Regions from separate parts of the Actinoplanes sp. NPDC048791 genome, predicted to be linked through region 2. Evidence: riboswitches for the same ligand, from Rfam matches in the RefSeq annotation. Region 2 holds a riboswitch; the other holds the start of a gene.
The links. A riboswitch is a leader RNA that binds a small molecule or an ion and turns the genes downstream of it on or off. The one in region 2 is predicted to bind cobalamin.
Positions count from the first base shown of each region.

Region 1: linked by a shared signal. The riboswitch ahead of AB0C29_RS03085 (hypothetical protein) and the one ahead of AB0C29_RS33415 (ATP-binding protein) in region 2 are both predicted to bind cobalamin.

Region 1 is NZ_JBEZGQ010000017.1:30-16,279, forward strand. It holds partial or broken gene AB0C29_RS03080 (ABC transporter substrate-binding protein) at 1-876, opposite strand, end outside; cobalamin riboswitch at 1,052-1,232, shown strand; gene AB0C29_RS03085 (hypothetical protein) at 1,287-1,775, shown strand; gene AB0C29_RS03090 (S8 family serine peptidase) at 1,666-2,379, shown strand; gene AB0C29_RS03095 (phosphatase PAP2 family protein) at 2,461-3,129, opposite strand; gene AB0C29_RS03100 (BlaI/MecI/CopY family transcriptional regulator) at 3,217-3,597, shown strand; gene AB0C29_RS03105 (M48 family metalloprotease) at 3,594-4,475, shown strand; gene AB0C29_RS03110 (alkaline phosphatase family protein) at 4,484-5,353, opposite strand; gene AB0C29_RS03115 (VTT domain-containing protein) at 5,440-6,069, opposite strand; gene AB0C29_RS03120 (ATP-binding protein) at 6,326-7,789, opposite strand; gene AB0C29_RS03125 (response regulator transcription factor) at 7,916-8,602, shown strand; gene AB0C29_RS03130 (bifunctional diguanylate cyclase/phosphodiesterase) at 8,709-10,655, shown strand; gene AB0C29_RS03135 (hypothetical protein) at 10,940-11,758, shown strand; gene AB0C29_RS03140 (NifU family protein) at 11,755-12,282, opposite strand; gene AB0C29_RS03145 (ferrous iron transporter B) at 12,282-14,240, opposite strand; gene AB0C29_RS03150 (FeoA family protein) at 14,237-14,545, opposite strand; gene AB0C29_RS03155 (hypothetical protein) at 14,636-15,850, opposite strand; gene AB0C29_RS03160 (phosphatase PAP2 family protein) at 15,932-16,250, opposite strand, start outside.
Region 2 is NZ_JBEZGQ010000643.1:450-4,895, reverse strand. It holds partial or broken gene AB0C29_RS33435 (pentapeptide repeat-containing protein) at 1-190, shown strand, start outside; partial or broken gene AB0C29_RS33430 (TerC/Alx family metal homeostasis membrane protein) at 256-1,221, shown strand; partial or broken gene AB0C29_RS33425 (MMPL family transporter) at 1,448-2,149, opposite strand; gene AB0C29_RS33420 (FGGY-family carbohydrate kinase) at 2,188-2,598, shown strand; cobalamin riboswitch at 2,764-2,892, shown strand; partial or broken gene AB0C29_RS33415 (ATP-binding protein) at 2,923-4,446, shown strand, end outside.

The DNA.
Region 1 (16,250 bases), on a different contig from region 2:
GCGGACGGCGAGGTCTCCGGTGACCGGGTTGTTCAGCGGCAGCATCACCCCGCGGTAGTCAGCTGTCGGCACCCGCTGCACCGTGTAGCCGGCGGCGTTGTCGAAGCCGGCGGCGAGCTTGGGAGCCAGTTCGGCCGCGTCGAACTCGCCCGAGCGCATCCGCTGCGCCCGGACATTGTCGTCGGCGACGAACGCGACGACGAGTTTACGGTTGGCGGGTCGGCCGCCCCAGTAGGTGTCGTTCGCGGCGAGCACGAGACGGTCACCGGCGGTCCACGACTCCACCTTGTACGGTCCGGTCCCGACGGGCTGCCGGTTGAAGGCAGCCTTGTTGATGTCCTGCCCGCTGAGTGCCTTGGCGGGCACGATGCCCAGGGTCAGTCGCTGCAGGAACGGCGCGTAGGCGTACTTGAGGGTGAACACGACGGTGGCCGGGTCCGGTGCGGTGACCGCGGTGAGCATGTCCAGGTCCGAGCGCAGCGTCGAGTCGACCTTCGGATCCAGTACGGCCTGGTAGGTGAACACGACGTCCGCCGCGGTGAGCGGGGTGCCGTCGTGAAAGGTCACCCCGGAGCGCAACGTCGCCGTGACCGTCCTGCCGTCCGCAGAGACGGTGGGCAGTTCGGCCGCCAAAGCCGGGACCAGCGCGTTGCCGGCGTCCCGGGCGACGAGACCGTCGAAGATCAGTGACGCGCCGTCGACGCCGTAGTTCAGCACCGGGTTCAGCGTGTCCGGCTCGCCGGCGGTCGCCACCACGAAGGCTGCGTTCGCCGCCGATGATCCCGGCGCGGCCGGCGTCGAGGAGCAGGCGGCCAGCAACAGGACGCCGGTGGCCGCGGCTGCGAGACAGCGCGCGAGAGGCTGCGATCGGACCATCACAGGGGTTGACTCCCAGGGTCTGGGCAGGCCGGTATCACCGGCCGGCGAAGGCTTCTGGCGCGATCGGAAACTGCTACCGCCATGCTGACGCAGTTGCATAGAACTTGCAATAAGGCACCGGGCTCAGCGGTCGAGAGGCGTTCATCACCGTGGTCAACTCCACCCACGGCGGCTAGGGTGGCGCTGCCGTGGTGTTCGGGAAGCCGGTGTGAAACCGGTGCGGCCCTCGCCACTGTGATCGGGAGATCTGCGGCCCTCGTCGTTCGCGAGGTCACTGAGCGCCAGCTCGGGAAGGCCGGCCGCAGACGCACATCCCGTCAGCCAGGAGACCGGCCACGGCACCGAACGACCCCTCCACGAGGTGCTGGAAGGCGGTCCCCATGCGCGTGCGCGCTCTTCGGTCCCCTGTGTCCTGGCGCGCTGCCGCGCCGTTGTCCGTCCTGATCGTCCTGCTCGCGGGCTGCTCCGCCACCGCGGACGAACCCGATACCGCCCCGTCCGCGTCGACCGGACCGGTCACGCTCGCCAACTGCGGTGCACCCCTGACCGTCACCAAGCCGCCGGCCCGAGCGGTCACGATGAACCAGCCCGCCACCGAGATCATGCTGGCCCTGGGCTTGCAGGACCGGATGATCGGCACCGCCTACCTCGACGACGCGATCCTGTCGCAATACGCCGCCGCCTACGGCAAGATCCCGGTACTGGCCAAGGAGTACCCGTCGAAGGAGAAGCTCCTCGAGGCCGAGCCGGACTTCGTCTACGCCTCGTTCTCCAGCGCTTTCATCGATGAAGGTGCCGGCGACCGGGAGAGTTGGGAGAAACTCGTTCATCGACAGCAACTATCCGGGTGCCCGCGTAACCGACGCGACCGGTCAGCCCCGTTTCTTCCGCGGTAGCGGCACCTCCCAGGCCGCGGCCGTGATCTCCGGCTCCGTGGCCTTGCTGCTGCAGCAACGGCCCAAGCTCACTCCCGACGAGGTCAAGGGACTGCTCGTCCAGACAGCCGACCCGCTGCCGGGCGCCGACCCTGTCTCCACCGGCGCCGGCCAGCTCGACATCGCCGAAGCTGCTGCGCTGGCCGCACCGAGCGACAAGGCCAAGCAGAAATTTGCTTCCGCGACCGGGCTCGGCACGCTGCAAGGCGCCCGGGGCGCCAGCTACGTCACCGACTCCGTCACCGGCATCGCCCTGCTCGGAGAGAAGGACATCTTCGGCAAGCCCTGGGCGGCCGCCATCTGGGCTTCCAATGCCAAGAGCGGCAAGGCGTGGACCGGCGGCACGTGGAACGGCACCGCCTGGGTCGGCCCCGGCTTCACCGGTACCTCTTGGGCGACCAGGACTTGGGCAACAGCGACATGGTCCTCAAACATGTGGACCGGACGCTCCCGGTCTGGCAGCACGTGGACCGGACGCTCCTGGTCAGCAGGCGTCTGGACCGGGCGTTCGTGGTCCGCGGGCACCTGGACCGGCCGATCATGGAGCGGCCGCAGCTGGAGCTGACACGCAGACAGCCGGGGCCGAGCAATGTTACGACCAGGCGGGTGACTACGGCCTGCCGGCTGACGTACTCCCGGGTCAACCTCAGCGCTTGCCGTCCCGCCGAGCCGGGAAGGCCCCGACACCGACGGCGATCGGCGGGACGACCGCTGCGACCAGCAGCCAGGCGCCCAGAACGTCACTGGGCCAGTGCACGCCCAGCGCTACCCGGCTGACCCCGACAGCGATTGCCCAGGCACCCGTCACGCCGGCCAGCACCAGTCGGTCCCGCCGCCGGCGCAGCAGTGGCCATCCGACGATGACCGCGATTGCGGCGGCGGCTGCTGCGGCGGTGCTGTGCCCCGAGGGGAAGGACCAGCCGGACGCCGAGGTGAGCCAGCCGGCCGGCCGCGGGCGAGCCACGTTGACCACGATCAGCAGACGGAGCCCGACAGTGACCAGGGCGGCCACGGCGACGAAGGCCGCCTGCCGCCACTCGCGCCACCGCAGCAGCGCGAGACAGGCCACCGAGGCTGCCGGGGCGAGATATGTCGTGCTGCCGGTTCGGGTGATGGCGGACATCGTCGACAGCCAGAGCGGATGCTGCAGGCCGAACCGGTGGGCTCGGCCATTGACGGCCGTGTCGAGGTGCTGCAACATGCCCGGGCGGCTCAGCACGACCAACATCAGCACAACGAAGGCCAGTGCCGCCAGGCCGGCGACCATGAGTGCGATTCGGTCGGCCCGGCGGTGTTCGAACAGACGGAGGGTCACCCGCCGACGGTATCCCCTACACCCTGTAGGTTTACTGAACCCGGGGACGGCGACGCGGGCTATCCTGAGCCTCGTGAGGTTGACGAAATGGTGAGCGCAGCAGAGGGTAGGCGTGCCCCGGGCTCGTTGGAGTCCGAGGTCATGGGGTTGCTCTGGAGCCGCGGTGAGCCGTTGACGACAGCCGACGTGCAGAGCGCGATCGGCGGCGACCTCGCCTACAACACTGTGCAGACGATCTTGATCCGGCTGCACGAGAAGAAGCTCGTGCAGCGGCGCAGGGCCGGTCGCGGGCACGTGTACTGGCCGGTTGAGGACGCCGCCACCGCGGCTGCGGGGCGGATGCGGGCCGCACTCGCGGGCCTGCCGGACCGGCATGCCGTCCTGCAGCAGTTCGCCGCATCGCTGGATGACGACGACGCGGCCACGCTGCGTAAGCTACTCACCGACACGGATTCCGGCCGACCGTGAACGTCGCGATCTATCTGCCGCTGCTGCTGGCGTTGCCGCTGACTCTGAGCGCCGGCCGGCTCGCCGGCCGGGGCGCACCCGGACTGCTCGCTCGTGGACTGACCGGGTTCGGCCTCATCACGGCGCTGTGCTCGACGTGGTCACTGACCCTGCTGGCACTGACCCTGCTCGATGACGTACCGCCACTCGCCGCTCTGGACAACCTTCCCGGTGTGGAGCTGCCCGAACCGGTACCGGGCCCGGTTGCGCTGCTCGCCGCCGCGCTACTGGCCTGGGGCGGCCTGCGGCTCATCCGTGACGTCCGGATGCGCACCAGCACACACCGCCGCTTGCGGGCCGCCGGCAGCCCGCATGACGGCTTGGTGGTGGCCGACTGGTCAGCCCCGCTGGCCGTGGCGGTCCCGGGTCGGCCGGGACATCTGCTGGTGACCAGCGGCATGCTGCGGCTGCTCGACACCGACGAACGGCGGGTCCTGTTCGCCCACGAGCGCGCCCACCTCGCCCGTGGCCACCATCGTCTCGTCGCCCTGACCGCCGCCGCGGCCGCGATGAATCCCCTGCTGATCCCGGTCCGGGCGGCGGTGGCTTACCTGGTCGAGCGATGGGCCGACGAGGACGCGGCTGCGGCCGTCGACGACCGTGGCCTGACCGCGAAGGCCGTCGCCCGAGCCGCCCTGGCGACGATCGACACGGAACCGGTGCCCGGACTCGGCATGCACGGCGGAACCGTCGTCCATCGGGTCCGAGCCCTCGTGGAGCCCTCCCCCACTCCGCGCCGCCGCCGTCTGCTGGGTCCTGGCCTGCTCGCCGCCGGCTGCCTGGCCGCTTCCGCCGTAGCGACGACCGAGTTCGTCGCGCTGGCCCGCGCCTGGCTCTGAGCGCACGATCAGCGACTTGCCCAAACGCCGCGCACTGCCGCCGCACGGGTGGCGAAACCGGTCGGTCGCAGGCCGTACATCTCCTGCAGAGTTCGCAACAGCCCGTAGTGGTCGACACGAGCCGGATACCGGCCCGGCCGCACTCCGGCGCCGGCCATGATCGTGGCGATGTGGTTGCCGCCCGTGCGGTTGTCCTCGTCGAAGGTGAGAATGAACAGGCTGTTGTGGGTGCTCGCCCAAGCGACGTACGGTGCGAACTCCTTTTTCAGCCAGGCGTCGGCCTCCGCTTTGGGGCAGTCGTGCATGTCGTGGCAGAGGTCCGGGATGACGAACGCCACCGTCGGCAGCTTGCGGTAGTCGCGCGGAAAGGCCGTGTACGGCTGGTGCGCGCTCGCGGGGACGTTGCTGAAGTTCACCCAGGGGACGTGCCGTCGCACATATCGGCCGTGCGCACATCCGTGCCAACCGGCCCGGGGCAGGCCTTCGGAGTAGCCCGTGAAGCGGTAGCCGGCATCGATCAGCTGACGGCCCAGGTTGGGGCGCGCGCCGAGGTTGTGCGGGCAGTTGTTGTCCCGTACCCCTTGGGTCGAGCCGGAGAACAGCGCGAGATAGTTCGGCTGGCTGGGATGCGTCTCGGCGTAGAACCGGGTGAAGTTCGCACCGCTCGCGGCCAGCGTGTTGACCCACGGCACCTTCTTGTCACCGATGACTGCGTCGTACCGCTTGTTCTCCAACATCACGATCACCACGTGATCCGGCCTGGTGACGGCACTGACGGAGGCCACCGCAACGGAGGGGTCGGGGTTGTCGGCCGTGGCCATACCGCCGAGCAACAGGGCGGCGGCGACGGCCGCGCCCGTTCGTCTGGTCCACGTCATGACAGTCCCCTGATCTCGCCGCTTTCTCCCTAACTCCTACATCTTGTAGGTATCCGCCCGATTCCTGTACTGACACGCCGGAAGGGTCAGTGGAGTTCCGCCTCCGCCCGGCGCGAACGACGGCGGGCCCGTAGCAGCTCGACGGCGATCGGGGCGACAGAGACAACGACGATCGCGATCAGGATGAGTTCGATGTTGGACCGCACGAAGCTGTCCTGCCCGAGGAAGAACCCGAGGATCGTGACGCCGCAGCCCCACAACGTGCCGCCCAGCACGTTGTAGATCAAGAAGGTCCGGTAGTGCATGCGGCTCGCGCCCGCCACGATCGGCGTGAAGGTACGCACGATCGGCACGAACCGCGCCAACACGATCGACCGTGCCCCGTAGCGCTCGAAGAATCGTTGGGCGCGGGTCAGATTCTGCTGCTTGAACAGCTTGGAGTTCGGGCGGCGGAACAGCGCGGGCCCGAACCTTCGGCCGAACAGGTAACCGAACTGATCGCCCAGCACCGCGGCGACCGACACCAGCAGGCACATCAGCCACAACGGCTGGTGCAGGTAGGTGCCGTCGGCCAACAGCAGACCCGCGGTGAACAGCAGGGAGTCGCCGGGCAGGAAGAAGCCGATGAGCAGCCCGGACTCGGCGAAGACCAGGAGCAGGATGCCGATCAGCCCGAACGTGGAGATCAGCCATTGCGGGTCCAGGAACGAAGGCATCGGTGACATGCCCTTTCACATCGACAGACAGCTGACCTGAGCGTTCACACGTTCCCGTGAAAAGAAACCTTAAACCTACAACCCGTAGGAGAAGCCGTAGCTCGCGCTGAGGCTAGGGCACCGAACCTGTGATCGGCCCTTCACCGGTCACCGCCGGGTCGGTGAAGTGATCTCGCGAGCCACAGCGCGCGGATCAGCACGTTTGCGGCGCTGCCGCAGACCGGCTTGGAGACCGCCCTCGAGAGCGCGGCACTGATCAGCGGTGGCGCTTGTGCTCCGTCGAGTCGACGACCGACGCCGGCGCCGCTGACGATTTGTCGTTGGCGTTGTTGCAGGGCCCGTCCCGCAGCGACAACCTGATGCGCATGGCGGCGCCGACATCGAGATCGTCCACCAGGAGCACGCCACCATGGGCCGTGACGATGTCCCGGGCGATGGGCAGACCCAGCCCGGTTCCACCACCTGCCCGCGAACGGCTGTCGTCGAGGCGGACGAACCGGTCGAAGATCCGCTCGCGGTCGGCGGGCCCGATCGGCGGGCCGTCGTTACCGACGACCACTTCCGCGACGCCGTCCACCGCCCGTACCGCCAGCTGCACCGACCCGGCGGCGTGCCGCGCCGCGTTGTCGACGAGATTGCGCAACACCCGATGCAGCGCATCAGGATCACCCACCACCCGCACCGGCTCGATGGCCGCGTCGACGGCCAGCCCAGGATGCTCCAGGACGATCCGCTCGCGTTCGGCATAGGCCAGGTCGTCCAGGTCGACGTCCTCGCGACGCACCTGCAAGCGGTGGTCGTCGACGCGGGCCAGCAGCAACAAGTCCTCGACCAGCCGGGCCATCCGGGCACTCTCGCGCCGGATCCGGGCCACCGACCGGGCCGGTGCCGCATCGAGATCGGCGCCGTCCAGCAGGTCGGCGTTGGCCTGCACCGTGGCCAGCGGGCTGCGCAGCTCGTGACTGGCGTCTGCCACGAAGCGGCGCTGCGCCGCGGACGCGGACTCGATGCGGTCCAACATCGTGTTCATCGTCGAAGCCAACGCGGCTATCTCGTCGTCCGCGGCGGGAACCGGCAGGCGCGCGTGCAGATTCCGGGAAGTGATCGACGCCGCCTGCGCCCGCATGTTCTCGACCGGGTGCAGCGTGCGCCCGACGAAGTAGAACGTTGCAGCTCCCACCAGGATCGCGAGCAGCGGCAGCCCGACCAGCAACGCCGCGATGACCGCCTCGGTGCCGTCGTCGACGGTGTCGAGCGACTCGCCGACCAGCACGGTCCGCACACCGTCACGGGTGCTCACCCCCACCGCCACGATCTGAAACGGTTCGTCGTGGACGAACGCCAGGCGTCGCTGTTCAGAGACACGCCGGCCGGCGCCGGGCCGCAGCGCGGAGATCGGCGCCTGCCCGGCGAGCGCGTCCGACGCCGCCGCCACCCGGCCTGAGTCGTCGACGACCTGTACGACTGTGCGTTCGCGCGCCGACGGGCGTAGCAACGCGCTCAGATCGCCCTCGCCGCCCTGCAGCACGGCGACCACCTGGCCGGCCCGGTCGGTGGCGGTAGAGGTGACGTTGTCCACCAGCACCGCGCGCGCGGTGATCAACAAGACGCCGCCGGCCAGCAGTGACGCGACGACCACCACCACCGCCGCGGCCAGGGCGGAGCGCAGCCGGACGCCCAGCCTGCGTTTGAAGCGCCGGACCACCGCCACCTTCCGCATGACCTCACCGTAACGACCCGGGTGCTGAGTACCGGCTGAAAGCCCCCGCAGCACGCGGCTTGATCAGCGTGTTCAGCGCGTCTTCAGCCACGATGGTTCACGCTGACCGGGGACAAGGGGGTCGACATGCGGGTGCTGGTGGTCGAGGACGAAGTGGAACTGGCCGAAACGATCCGCGACGGGCTCGCCGCCGAAGGGTTCACGGTCGATCTCGCCCGCAACGGCGTCGACGGACTCTGGAGCGCGACGGAAACACCCCACGGCGTTTACGACGTGCTGGTGCTGGACATCATGCTGCCCGGTCTGAACGGCTACGAGATCTGCCGCCGGCTACGCGAGCGCGGCATCTGGACGCCGGTCCTCATGCTGACCGCCAAGGACGGCGAGTACGACCAGGCCGACGCGTTCGATCTCGGCGCCGATGACTATCTGATCAAACCGTTCTCGTTCGTCGTGCTGATCGCCCGGCTGCGCGCCCTGGTACGGCGCGGCGCACCCGAACGTCCGGCGGTGCTGCGGGCCGGGGACCTGACTCTCGACCCTTCGGCCCGGCGAGTCGCCCGCGGTGACGCGTCGATCGCCGTCACCCCGCGCGAGTTCGCGATGCTCGAGTTCCTACTGCGCCATCGCGGGCAGGCGATGACCAAAACCGCCATCCTGGAGAACGTGTGGGACGCTCACTTCACCGGCGACCCCAACATCGTCGAGGTTTACATCGGCTACCTGCGCAAGAAGATCGACCACCCGTTCGGGCGCACCGCGATCGAGACCGTCCGCGGCGCCGGCTACCGCCTCGCCACCGACGGCGGCTGAACCGCGGGCAGCTGATTCCACAGCGCAGAGACCTCAGATCGTCGATCACCACGCCGATGTGACCCCATAGTCTGCGAACGCAGCACAGCCTTGGGAGGTAACCGGAGTGGGTCGGTCACAGCGGGTCCGCCGCGCCGCGGCGGTCGGTCTCGCCGTCGTGCTGCTCGCTCTGACAGCCCTCAGCGTGCTCGGCGCCGCCCGCACCCGGGGTTCGGCGCAGACCGCGGGCCGGTCAGCGATGCTCGCCGAGGCCTACAACCGTGCCTACAACGCCGTGGCCGCCGAGGAATCGCTCGAACGCAAATACCGCCTCGAACCCGGCCCAGACGTTCGTGAGCGTCACCGCCAGGCCGGCGCCGACCTGCACCAGGCACTCAACGACGTCTCTCTGCGGGGAACCAGCGATGACCGTATGCGGGTGGCCTCGCTGGAGTCGATGCACGGGGACTATGTGACCGCCATTTCCCGGATGTTCACCGCGGTGGACGCCGGCGATCCGGCCACCGCCCTGCTCATCGACAACAACGAGGTCGATCCCACCTTCACCCGCATCAGTGACGTGGTCCAGGCGGCCACCGACGCCCATGCGCGCGCGGCGCAACAGACCCTGCGCGACCTGCACCGGGTGGAGAGCGTCGTCTTCGTCACCACCGTCGCCGGTTTCGCGGTGGGGCTCGCACTGCTCGCCGTCTTCACCGCTGTCACCGTCGGCTACCAGCGCGCGCTGCTGCGGCAGTCCGCCGAGAGCCGGCGCCGGGCTCTGCACGACGACCTGACCGGTTCGGGCAACCGGGTGCTGCTCGCCGAACGGCTGGCCGACCTCCCCGGCGCCGGCGGCGACGTCGCGGTCCTGACCCTCGACCTGGACCGGTTCAAGGAAGTCAACGACGCGCTCGGCCACACCCACGGCGACGACCTCCTACGGCAGGTCGCCCAGCGGGTTGAGGCCACCGTCCGGACCGGCGACACGGTGGCCCGGCTCTCCGCCGACGAGTTCGCCGTCCTGCTGCCGGCCACCGGCGCGGACGAGGCGCTCGCCCTGGCCGGCCGGCTGACCGACGAGCTCCACCGCAGTTTCGTCGTCGGCGGCATCAGCGTCGACGTGGAGACCAGTATCGGTGCGGCCGCCTCGACCGGACCGGGGGCCACGGGCGCGCTGCTGAGGCACGCGGAGATCGCCCGGTATGCGGCCAAGGAAGCCAAGACCGGGGCGGTCCTGTACGCCCCCGACATGCACAGCGGGGACACCGCCCGCCTGCAATTACTCGGCGACTTGCGCCGCGCGCTGGACGCCACCGACCAACTCGAGCTGCACTACCAACCCAAAATCGATCTGCGGTCGGGCGCGGCCTGCGGGGCGGAGGCACTGCTGCGGTGGCAGCATCCCGTACGCGGAGCAGTCTCACCGGCCGAGTTCATCCCGATCGCCGAGACCACCGGCCTGATCAACCGGCTCACCCTCCACGTGCTGCGCCACGCCGTCAAGCAGGGACGGGCCTGGCTCGACGCCGACCGGCCCACCGCTATCGCGGTCAACCTCTCCCCCCGCTGCCTGCTCGACCCCCAGCTGGTCGAGCAGATCACCGGGCTGCTCCACGAGGTCGACCTGCCGGCCACGCTGCTCCGCCTCGAAGTCACTGAAACCGCCGTGATGGCCAATCCCGCCCTCGCGCTCACCACCCTGAACCGGCTGCACGGCCTCGGAATCAGCCTGTCCATCGACGACTTCGGCACCGGATACTCATCCCTGTCCTACCTCAGACGCCTGCCGATCGACGAGCTGAAGATCGACAGAAGCTTCGTCTTCGCCATGGACAGCAACGCCAACGACGCCGCCCTGGTCCGCGGCGCCGTCGACCTCGGCCACAACCTGGGCCTCACCGTGGTCGCCGAAGGCGTCGAAACCGCCGCCCACGTCGCGGCTCTCCGCCAACTCGGATGCGACCTCGCCCAGGGTTTTCACTACGCCCGGCCGATGCCCGCCGCGGTCCTCACCGACTGGCTGGAACAGCAACCCGCACACCCGGGTACGGACGTCCTCGCGATCAGCTGAGGACCCGCTGCCGTCGTTCATCTCGTCGGACCGGACTCGCCTGGTCGCAATGGCCGCACTGCCTCAGCCGCGAGTGCGCGACCGTAGCGGGAACCACACCACCGGTCCCACCAACACCAGGGCGATCGGAACTTGCACAGCGGTCAGGCTGTTGGTGCAGCCGTGAGGTGATGCCTTCCCCGCGCCGCCCGACCACGGACAACCACCCAAGTCCTACAAGTCGTAGGTGTACCATCTGGTGGTGTTTTGTCCTGGTCGATACACGGTCGGAACGGAGTCCGCTCATGCCCCAGCCACACCTGCCCTTCGGAAATCCGCAGATAGATCTGCCTTCAGCTGACGAGGCGACCGAACGACTACGCGACTTCGTCGCCAAGGTGCCGGCCATCACCGTCGGCTTCTGGGTGGTGAAGATCCTCGCCACCACGCTCGGCGAGACCGGCGGCGATTCGCTGTCCATGTCGATGGGCCTGGGCTACCTCACCAGCACCTTCATCTTCGCGATCGTCTTCCTGGCCGCAGTCGTCCTGCAGGTCCGAGCGGCGCGATTCAACCAGTGGGTCTACTGGTTCACCATCATCGCGACCACGACGCTGGGCACCACGATCGCCGACTACGTCGACCGGGACCTGGGCGTCGGTTACCCGGGCGGCACCACCATTCTGATCATCTGCCTGCTCGCCTCCTTCGGCTTGTGGTACCGGGCGACCGGCACGATCGCGGTGACCAGTGTTCAGACACCACGCACCGAAGGGTTCTACTGGCTGACCATTCTGTTCTCACAGACGCTGGGCACCGCCCTGGGCGACTGGACGGCCGACACGATCGGCCTCGAGTACACCGGCGGCGCGCTGCTGTTCACCGCCCTGCTGGCGGTCATCGCCGCGGCGTACCGCTGGACCCGTCTGTCGCACACACTGCTGTTCTGGGCGGCGTTCGTCCTGACCCGGCCGCTGGGCGCCGTGGTCGGCGACTTCCTCGACAAACCCCTCGCCAAAGGGGGCCTCGCCCTGGATCGGTACGCCGCCTCCGCCGTCCTGCTCGCGGCCGTCGTCGCGATCCTGGCCATCCGGCGTCAGCATCCCGCCGCCCGGCCCCACTAACCGGCGTCGACAACCGCGCGGACATCCGGGCAACGGCGCCGTAGCTGGTCCTCGAGTCGCTGCCGCAGCGTGACCTGCGCCGCCGGGCAGCCGTGACAAGCACCCTTCATGCGCACCGTGACAACTCCATCGCGGACCTCGAGCAACTGGATGCTGCCACCGTGCGAGAGTGCGAGGTCGCCGACGGCGCCGGTGAGCAGCGCCTCGGTTGCAGCCCGCAGAGGTTCGTCGGCGGTGTCGCCGCCAGCATCGCCGGCGGCCCAGCCAGCCGGGTGGTCGAGGGCCGCGTGCAGGGCAGAACGAACCCGCGAGCCGTCGCCCGCCCAGGACCGGCCAGTCGACAGGGTGGTCACGACCGCGGCCGTCTCCACCTGGATGTCGGCGAGCACGCCCTCGGCAAGCAGGGCGGCCACCGGCTCCGGCACGGTCGCGGGTACGCCGGTGAAAGGCAGCACCCCCGCCGGTGTGATCCAGCGCAGCCGGTCCGGCCGTCCCGCGCAGGGCTGAGGGTGGATGGGGATCATCAGCCGCTCCCGGTGACCAGCGCGGTGACCGTTCTGGCGAGGAACGCCATCAGCCAGGCCAGTGTGGTCAGGTAGGTGAAGGCCACGAGAGGCCATTTCCAGCCACCGGTCTCCCGTCGCAGGATGCCGACGGTGGCCATGCACTGCAGGGCGAACGCGAAGTAGACCAGCAGCGCCGCGATGGTGGGCGCGGTGAAGACGGGCTGCCCGGCGCGCGGCCCGTCAGGATGAGTCATGGCGCGCAACGCCTGTGCCGGATGTTCGGGGTCCTCAGCGGCGGCGACCTGGCCCAGGGTGGCGACGAAGGTCTCGCGGGCGGACTGGGCGGACAGCACGCCGATGTTGATCCGCCAGTCGAAGCCGAGCGGGTCGAACACCGGCGAGACCAGACGACCGAGTCCCGCAGCGTAGCTGTGGTCGGCGACATACGCGGAGACCGCGGTGTCGTTGGCCGGGTCGACGCCGTGCGCGCGCAGGTCGGCGTCGCCGTGCAGGGGCAGGTTCAGCAGCAACCACAACGCGACGGTGGTGGCCGCGATGATGGTCGAGCACTTGCGGACGAAGGTCCGCGCCGACTCCCACATGGCGATCAGCACGGACCGCAGGGTGGGCAGCCGGTAGGGCGGCATCTCCATGTAGAACGGCATCGTCGTGCCGCGGCGCCCGCCGATCTTCTTGAAAGCCCAGGCGGCGAGCATGGCCGACACGGCACCGAGCAGGTACATGCCGAACATGATCAGACCTTGCAGGCCGAGCGGCCCGACGTGCGCCGACGGGTCCACCAGCAGGCCGATCATCAACACGTACACCGGCAGGCGGGCCGAGCAGGTGATCAGCGGCGCGGCCATCATCGTGGCGAGACGGTCCTTGGCCGACGGCAGGGAGCGGGTCGCCATGATGCCGGGGATCGCGCAGGCGAACGACGACAGCAGGGAGACAAAAGCCCGCCCTTCCAGCCCGGCCCGGGCCATCACGCGATCCATCAGGAACGCCGCCCGGGACATGTAGCCGACGCCCTCGAGGAAGGCGATCAGCAGGAACAGCAGCATGATCTGCGGGACGAAGACCACGACCGAGCCGACCCCGCCGATGATGGCGTCGCCGAGCAGACCGGCCAACCACGGGTTGGCGACGTGCGTGGAAACCAAGCCGGACAACCATCCGAAAAACGTCTCCACGTATCCCTGCAAGGGCGCGGCCAGCGTGAACACCGTCTGGAAGAACAGCACCATGACGGCGATGAAGACGATCGTGCCGGCCACCGGGTGCAGCAGCACCGCATCGACCCGCTGGGTCACCGTGTGCCGCCCGGGTGACCGGTAACCGGCGAAGGCGAGCACGGACGTCACCCAGGCGTCCAACTCGGCGCGGTCGGCCGGCGGCGCGAGGACCGGCGCCGACCACGAACGCCATCCGATGATCACCTCGCGCAACCGGTCGATGCCCTGCCCGCGGTTGCCGACCACCCGGATCACGGGCACGCCGAGCGCCTCCTCGAACGCCTCCACGTCCAGGCTGCCCTGCCGCGCGGTCAGCTCATCGGTGAACGTCACCACCACCGCGGTCGGCAGGCCGCGGCCGAGCACCTGCGCGACAAACCTCAGCGACCGCCGCAACGTGGTGGCGTCGACCACGGCCAGCACGGCGTCCGGGCGCCGCTCCCCGTCGATCCGGCCGTCCAGCACGTCGACCATGATCTGCTCGTCCGGGCTGATCGGCTCGAGGCTGTAGGTGCCCGGCAGATCCTCGATCAGATAATCGTCGCCGGCGATCCGGCTCGTGCCGATGAAGCGGGACACGGTCACCCCGGGATAGTTCCCGGTCTTGGCGCGCAGCCCGGTCAGCGCGTTGAAGACGCTGGTCTTTCCGGCGTTCGGGCTGCCGGCCAGGGCGATCCGCGGCGTCGTGACGTCAACGCCGCCTCCCCCGCCGTCGGCGTCGTGGCATTGGGCACTCATCGGCGGATCTCGCGGACCAGCAGGTAAGCCGCCTCCGCGCGGCGTAGGCAGATGTCGTAGTCCCTCACCCGGTAGATCAGCGGGTCTCGCAGCGGTGCCCGGCGTGCGACCTCCACCTCCGTGCCCGCCGCGAAGCCGAGGTCTTCCAGGCGCCGCACGATCGACGGCGGCGCGGCCACAGCGAAGCCCGTGAGCAGGGCACGGCAGCCGGGTGCCAGCTGAGCAAGGGTCACGACCTGGCCCGGAGGGCGGGCATCGCCGGTCATCCGGGGCGGCCGGACGGCCGCGGGGGTTCCTCGAGTCACCCACCCACTATAGGTAAGGCTACCTTTACCACCTACATCCTGTCGGACAAATGTTTCGTGACCTGTGCGGGAAACGGTGACCGTCGTCCGTCAGCGCGGTAGATGAGTGACGCGTACCTCGGGATAGGGGCTTTTGCTGGTATTCAGCGCTGCGGATTTGTGGCCGAGCATCGCCTGGTCGAGGAACGTCGTCACCAGGGAGCTGGTGATGGTGAGCGCTCGCCGCCCGTCGAGCGAGCCCAGCGCGAGGAATCGGCGCAGCGGCGTCGCCAGGTAGTAGGCGGCGTAGTCGGTGAAGTCGAAGTGCGCGGTGCCGTCGATGGTGAACGCCCATACCGGGCCGCTGCTCGCGGCGATCAACGACTGTGCCACCGCGAGGTCGTCTCGGTCGTCCGGGCCGGACGGGGTGCACCCGCCGGTCACGCAGGAATTCTCATGACCCAGAACCAGCGTCGGTGAGTGCAGACCCTTCCGGGCGACGGGACCGAACTGGGTGCCGTCCATGTCGACCGCACCGGCGCAGGCCGGATCACTGCGGCACGCTTCCAGTGCCGCGGCCCCACCGAAGGAATGACCGATGTAGGCCACCCGGGTGGCGTCGATGTGACCCGCGAGGGCCCCGCCGCGATCAAGCGCCGCAACTTCGGCGGCAACGAAGTGGGCGTCGGCCGCCCATATCCCGACGAGCCGGTCGGCTTGCGCGCCGGGTTCTCCGGAGTGGCTGCCCAGCTGCGGTGGATTGCCGGCCTTCTCGGCACCGACGATCCTGCCGCCGAGCACGGTCAGGTTGGCGCTGTAGGTGGGAGTGACCGCGGCGACCATGAAGCCGTGCCCCGCGAGGCTTTCAGCGAGCACCGAGTACTGCGGGGCGGAAAAGCCCATTCCGGGTTCCAGTACCACGATGGGGAATCGCCCGGGGGCCACGGGCGCATATTCGTACGCGCCGGTGCGGATCGCGGTGAAGTCGGACTCGGCCCAGCCCACCGGAGCGGCAAGATGCAGTTGCACCCAGGGTCCCGGCGTGTACGGCGCGGGGCGCATGTCGCCGCCCGCGACAGCCGGGTACCACAACCAGACGGCCAACCGACGCGGCTCGCCGGCGGTGGGTGCGAGCGGGTCGACGCGAGCCGGGTCGGTCCACTCCACCCGCGAACGTCCCACCAGATACGGCCCGGATGCGACCGGGAGCGCGACGGGCCTGACATGGCGGACGGCAACGTATGAGACATAGCCGGCCACGATCAACGCCATGACGATCGCCACGATCCCGAGACGGCGCACGACCCGCCGGCGTGATTTGGTCAAGACACCCATGATGGCCTCAGCGTAGGTACAGCATGCCCGCGTTGCAGGACGCGCCCGGTCGCGTCGGCCGGGCGGCAGGTATCACCTTTTCGGCATGGTCAGCCCGTCCGGCGGGGCCGGCTCCAGGGACCGTCGCGCGTGCCGGCTGACGACCACCGTCAAGCCGGCGACGACGGCGATGAGGACCGCGGCCGCGATGTCGCCCGGGTAGTGCACTCCCACCCACACCCGTGAGAAGCCCACGATGAGAGCGGCCGCCGCCAGGACCAGACCCCAACCGCGGTGCAGGAACAAACCGACGCCGACGGCCAGTGCGAAGGCCGCGGTGGCGTGGTCACTGGGCAGCGACACTCCCGGTTCGTGGGCGACCAGCTGGTGGACGGCGTGGGTCTGGAACGGG
Region 2 (4,446 bases):
CGGCGCGAGCCTGCGCGGAGCCCTGCTGATCGGTGCGGACCTGCGCGGCGCGGATCTCCGCTGGGCCGACGTCACCGGCGCCGACCTGCGCGGGGCGGACCTGCGCGGCGCGGACCTGACCGGGACTCTTTTCCTCACCGAGGCGCAGCTGAAGGCGGCCGTGACGGACGACACGACCAAGGTCCGGTGACGCCGGTCGTCCCCCTAGGATGATGGATCTCGCCGATCGACCGAGACTCCGTGGAGCGTGGTGGCATGCAGGTGTCCGGTCTGGTCTGGGCCTTGACCGTGGTGGGGATCCTCGGGCTCGTCCTCTTCGACTTCTACTTCCACGTCCGGCGCGCGCACATCCCGACGCTGCGCGAGGCCGGGGCCTGGTCCGCGGTCTACGTCGGCCTGGCCATCGTCTTCGGCTTCGGGGTGTTCATCTTCGGCGGCCGCGACATGGGCGCGGAGTACTTCGCAGGCTGGGTGACCGAGAAGGCGCTGTCGGTCGACAACCTCTTCGTCTTCCTGGTGCTGCTCAACAGTTTCAAGGTGCCGCGGGCCGACCAGCAGAAGGTGCTGCTCTTCGGCATCGTCTTCTCGCTGATCGCCCGGACCGGCTTCATCTTCCTGGGCGCGGCGCTGATCAACTCGTTCGCCTGGGTCTTCTACCTGTTCGGCCTGATCCTGCTGATCACCGCGGGCAACCTGCTCAAGGGCGACGACAGTGAGGACCGGTCGGCCGACAACGTCATCATCCGGCTCGCCCGGCGTTTCCTGCGCACCTCCGACGACTACGACGGCGACAAGCTGTTCACCGTCCAGGACGGCAAGCGGGTGCTGACCCCGATGCTCCTGGTCATGGTGGCGATCGGCGGCACCGACATCCTGTTCGCGCTGGACTCGATCCCGGCCATCTTCGGTCTCACCCAGAGCGTCTACCTGGTCTTCACGGCCACGGCGTTCTCGCTGCTGGGCCTGCGCCAGCTCTACTTCCTGCTGGACGGGCTGCTGGACCGGCTCATCTACCTCTCGTACGGGCTGGCCGCGATCCTGGCCTTCATCGGCGTGAAGCTGATCCTGCACGCCCTCCACGAGAACAATGTGCCCTTCATCAACGGCGGCGAGCACATCGACGTGGTCGAGATCAGCACCGGGGCCTCGCTGGCCTTCATCATCGGCGTGCTGATCATCACGGTGATCGCGTCGCTGCTCAGCCCCAAGGGCCGGGCGCAGACGTACGTCGCGGCGGCGCGGCGGCACGCGACCGAGTTCCTCGACATCGAGACCGACCCGCGCTACTGCGACGAGATCTACCACAAGCTGCTCGACGAGGAGGCGCACCTCAAGCGGCTGCCGGAGAAGTATCGGGCCCGGATCCGCCAGGAGGACGCGCTGATGGACCTGCTGCGCCGGGCGCACCGGGTGCACGACGAGCGGGTCACCGCCGGCACCTGCTTCGTCAGAGTCTGACCAGCTCGGGAGCGTCGGCCGGCTCCGGCCGGTGCAGGCTGTCGCCCTCGATGTCCACCCGCGGCGTGATCCGGTCCAGCCAGCGCGGGAAGGCCCAGGCCCGGCGGCCCAGCAGGGTCAGCACGGCGGGCACCAGCGTCATCCGTACGACGAACGCGTCGATGAGCACCCCGAGCGCCAGCCCGAAGCCGATCGCCTTGATGGTCGGGTCGTCGATCAGCACGAACCCGCCGAAGACGGCCGCCATGATCAGCGCCGCGGCGGTCACCACCCGGGCGCCGTGCCCGACCCCGGCCACGGTCGCCGCGGTCGCGGTCGCGTCACTCGGGGGCCCGGCGTGCACGAAGTCCTCGCGTACGCGGGACACGATGAACACCTCGTAGTCCATGGCCAGCCCGAAGAGCACCCCGGTCATGATGATCGGCAGGAAGCTGACCAGCGGCCCCGGCCGGTCCACGCCGAACAGGTCCGCCGCCCGGCCCAGCTGGAAGACCGCGACCGTGATGCCGAAGGTGGCCCCCGTGGTCAGCAGGAAACCGGCGGCCGCCTTCAACGGCACCAGCACCGAGCGGAACGCCAGCAGCAGCAACAGGAACGACAGCCCGATCACCACGCCCAGGTACCGGGGCAGGGCGGCGGTGAGCTTCTGCGATACGTCGACGCCGACGGCGGTCGCGCCGGTGACGGCCACGCTGGTGCTGCCACCTGGTCCGGGCCGCGGTCGAGGGGGTGTGCCAGCAGCTGGCGCTGGTCCGGGACACGTTCGCCGACGAGGGCATCGCGATGACCGAGGTCCGGGCCACCGGCGGGGCGGTCGCCTCGGAGCTGTGGGTCGGCATCCTGGCCGCGGCGCTGGACCTGCCGGTGGCGATCGCCGACACGCCGGAGGGGACGGCGCTGGGCGCCTGCCTGCTGGCCCGGCACGCGCTGGGCGAGCTGCCCGACCTGGACGAGGCGGCGGCGCTGGTGGCGATCACCGAGCACGAACGGCCGGACCCGAAGAACGCCGACCTGTACCGGCGGATGCGGCCGCTGGTGGAGCAGTCGGCGCTGGCGGTCACGGATGTGCTCAAGGAGCTGGACAAGCTCGCTCCGGAGCCGCTGCCGGACACGGAGAAGGCGCTGCCGGGGGTCGGCTGAGCGGCTGTTCCCCGCCCGGGGCCTTTCCCGGCCCGTGGCCTTTCCCGGCCCGGCGGCCGGCCCGGGATCCTTCCGACCGAGGGCCGGCGGCCGGGCCGGGGGCGTTGAGCTGGGCGTGGGCCGGGTGGTGAGGATGCCCACGCGGCCCCGCGTTGACGGCGTGCCGGGCCGTGAGAAAGAGTGGCTCGCGAGCGGCAGTGGAGGAACCCGGTGGGAGACCGGGACGGTCCCGCCACTGTGACCGGGGTTCGTCCCCGGAAGTCAGGAGACTCCGGCCGCTCGTACCTTCCACACGCGGGCGCGGACCCGCGGAAAGGACCGGGCGTGACGCCGTACCCGTTCTCTGCCGTCGTCGGCCTCGACGACCTGCGGCTCGCGCTGCTGCTGACCGCTGTGTCCCCCGCCGTGGGCGGGGTCCTGGTCCGCGGCGAGAAGGGCACGGCCAAGTCGACGGTCGTCCGCGCCCTGGCCACCCTGTTGCCCGAGGTCGACGTGGTCCGCGGCTGCCGCTTCGCCTGTGACCCCGCGGCGCCCGACCCCGGCTGCCCCGACGGACCGCACGAGCCCGGCGCGCCGCACGGCCACCGTCCCGCCACGCTGGTCGAGCTGCCCGTCGGTGCCACCGAGGACCGGGTCGTCGGCACCCTGGAGATCCAGCGTGCGCTCGCGGACGGCGTCAAGGCGTACGAGCCGGGTCTGCTCGCCGCGGCCCACCGCGGCGCTCTCTACGTCGACGAGGTCAACCTGCTGCCGGACCACCTGGTGGATCTGCTGCTCGACGCGGCGGCGATGGGCCGCGCCCACGTCGAGCGCGACGGGGTGTCGGTCAAGCACGCGGCCCGGTTCCTGCTGGTCGGCACGATGAACCCCGAGGAGGGCGAGCCCCGCCCGCAGCTGGTCGACCGGTTCGGCCTGGTCGTGACGGTCGCCGCCCCGCGCGACGCGAAGCTGCGGGCCGAGGTGGTCCGGCGGAGGCTGGCGTACGAGGCCGGCCCGGAGGCGTTCGCGGCCCGGTTCGCGGCCGACGAGAAAGCCCTGGCCGAGCGGATCCTGGCGGCTCGGGAGCGGGTGCCGTTCGTGCAGCTGCCGGACGCTGAGCTGGACCGGATCGCCCGGGTGTGCCTGGCCTACGGCGTCGACGGGATGCGCGCGGACATCGTCGTGGCGCGGTGTGCAGTGGCCCTGGCAGCGTGGCACGGCCGCGATCGGGTGACGGCCGAGGACATTCGGGATGCGGCGCGGCTGGCGTTGCCGCATCGGCGTCGTAAGGATCCGCTTGATCCGCCGGGTACGGATGAGGAGCGGTTGGAAGAGGCGCTGGACCAGGCCGCTCAGGATGATCCGGACGACGATCCGCCGCCTGGTGATGGTCCTGACGGGCCTGATTCCGGTGGTCCTGATTCCGGTGGTCCTGATTCCGGCGGTCCCGATTCTGGCGGGGCTGACTCTGGTGGTCCGGATTCCGGCGGTCCCGGCTCCGGCGCTCCTGGCTCCGGCGGTCCCGGCTCCGGCGGGTCTCCGCGAAGTGACGAGCCTTCCGGGCCGGTTGAGCAGGCTCCGGGGGATGCCGCCGCTGAGGCGCCGGCTGATGAGCAGCGCAAGGTGAGCGGGGGTGCGGCGGCTCAGGCGGGTGTCGCCTACCGGCCGCGGACGCTGCGGATCTCTGCTCGCGGCGAGGGCGGGCATGCCGGGCGTCGGTCGCCGGCCTTCGCGCGGCGTGGACGGGTGGTCGGCTCGCGGGTTCCGCGCGGCAAGCTCGCCGGTGCGCCGCATCTGCCGGCCACTTTGCGAGCTGCCATCCACCGCGGTGCCCTTACCGGACCCGTGATCGTTCCGCCGCCGGCGCGT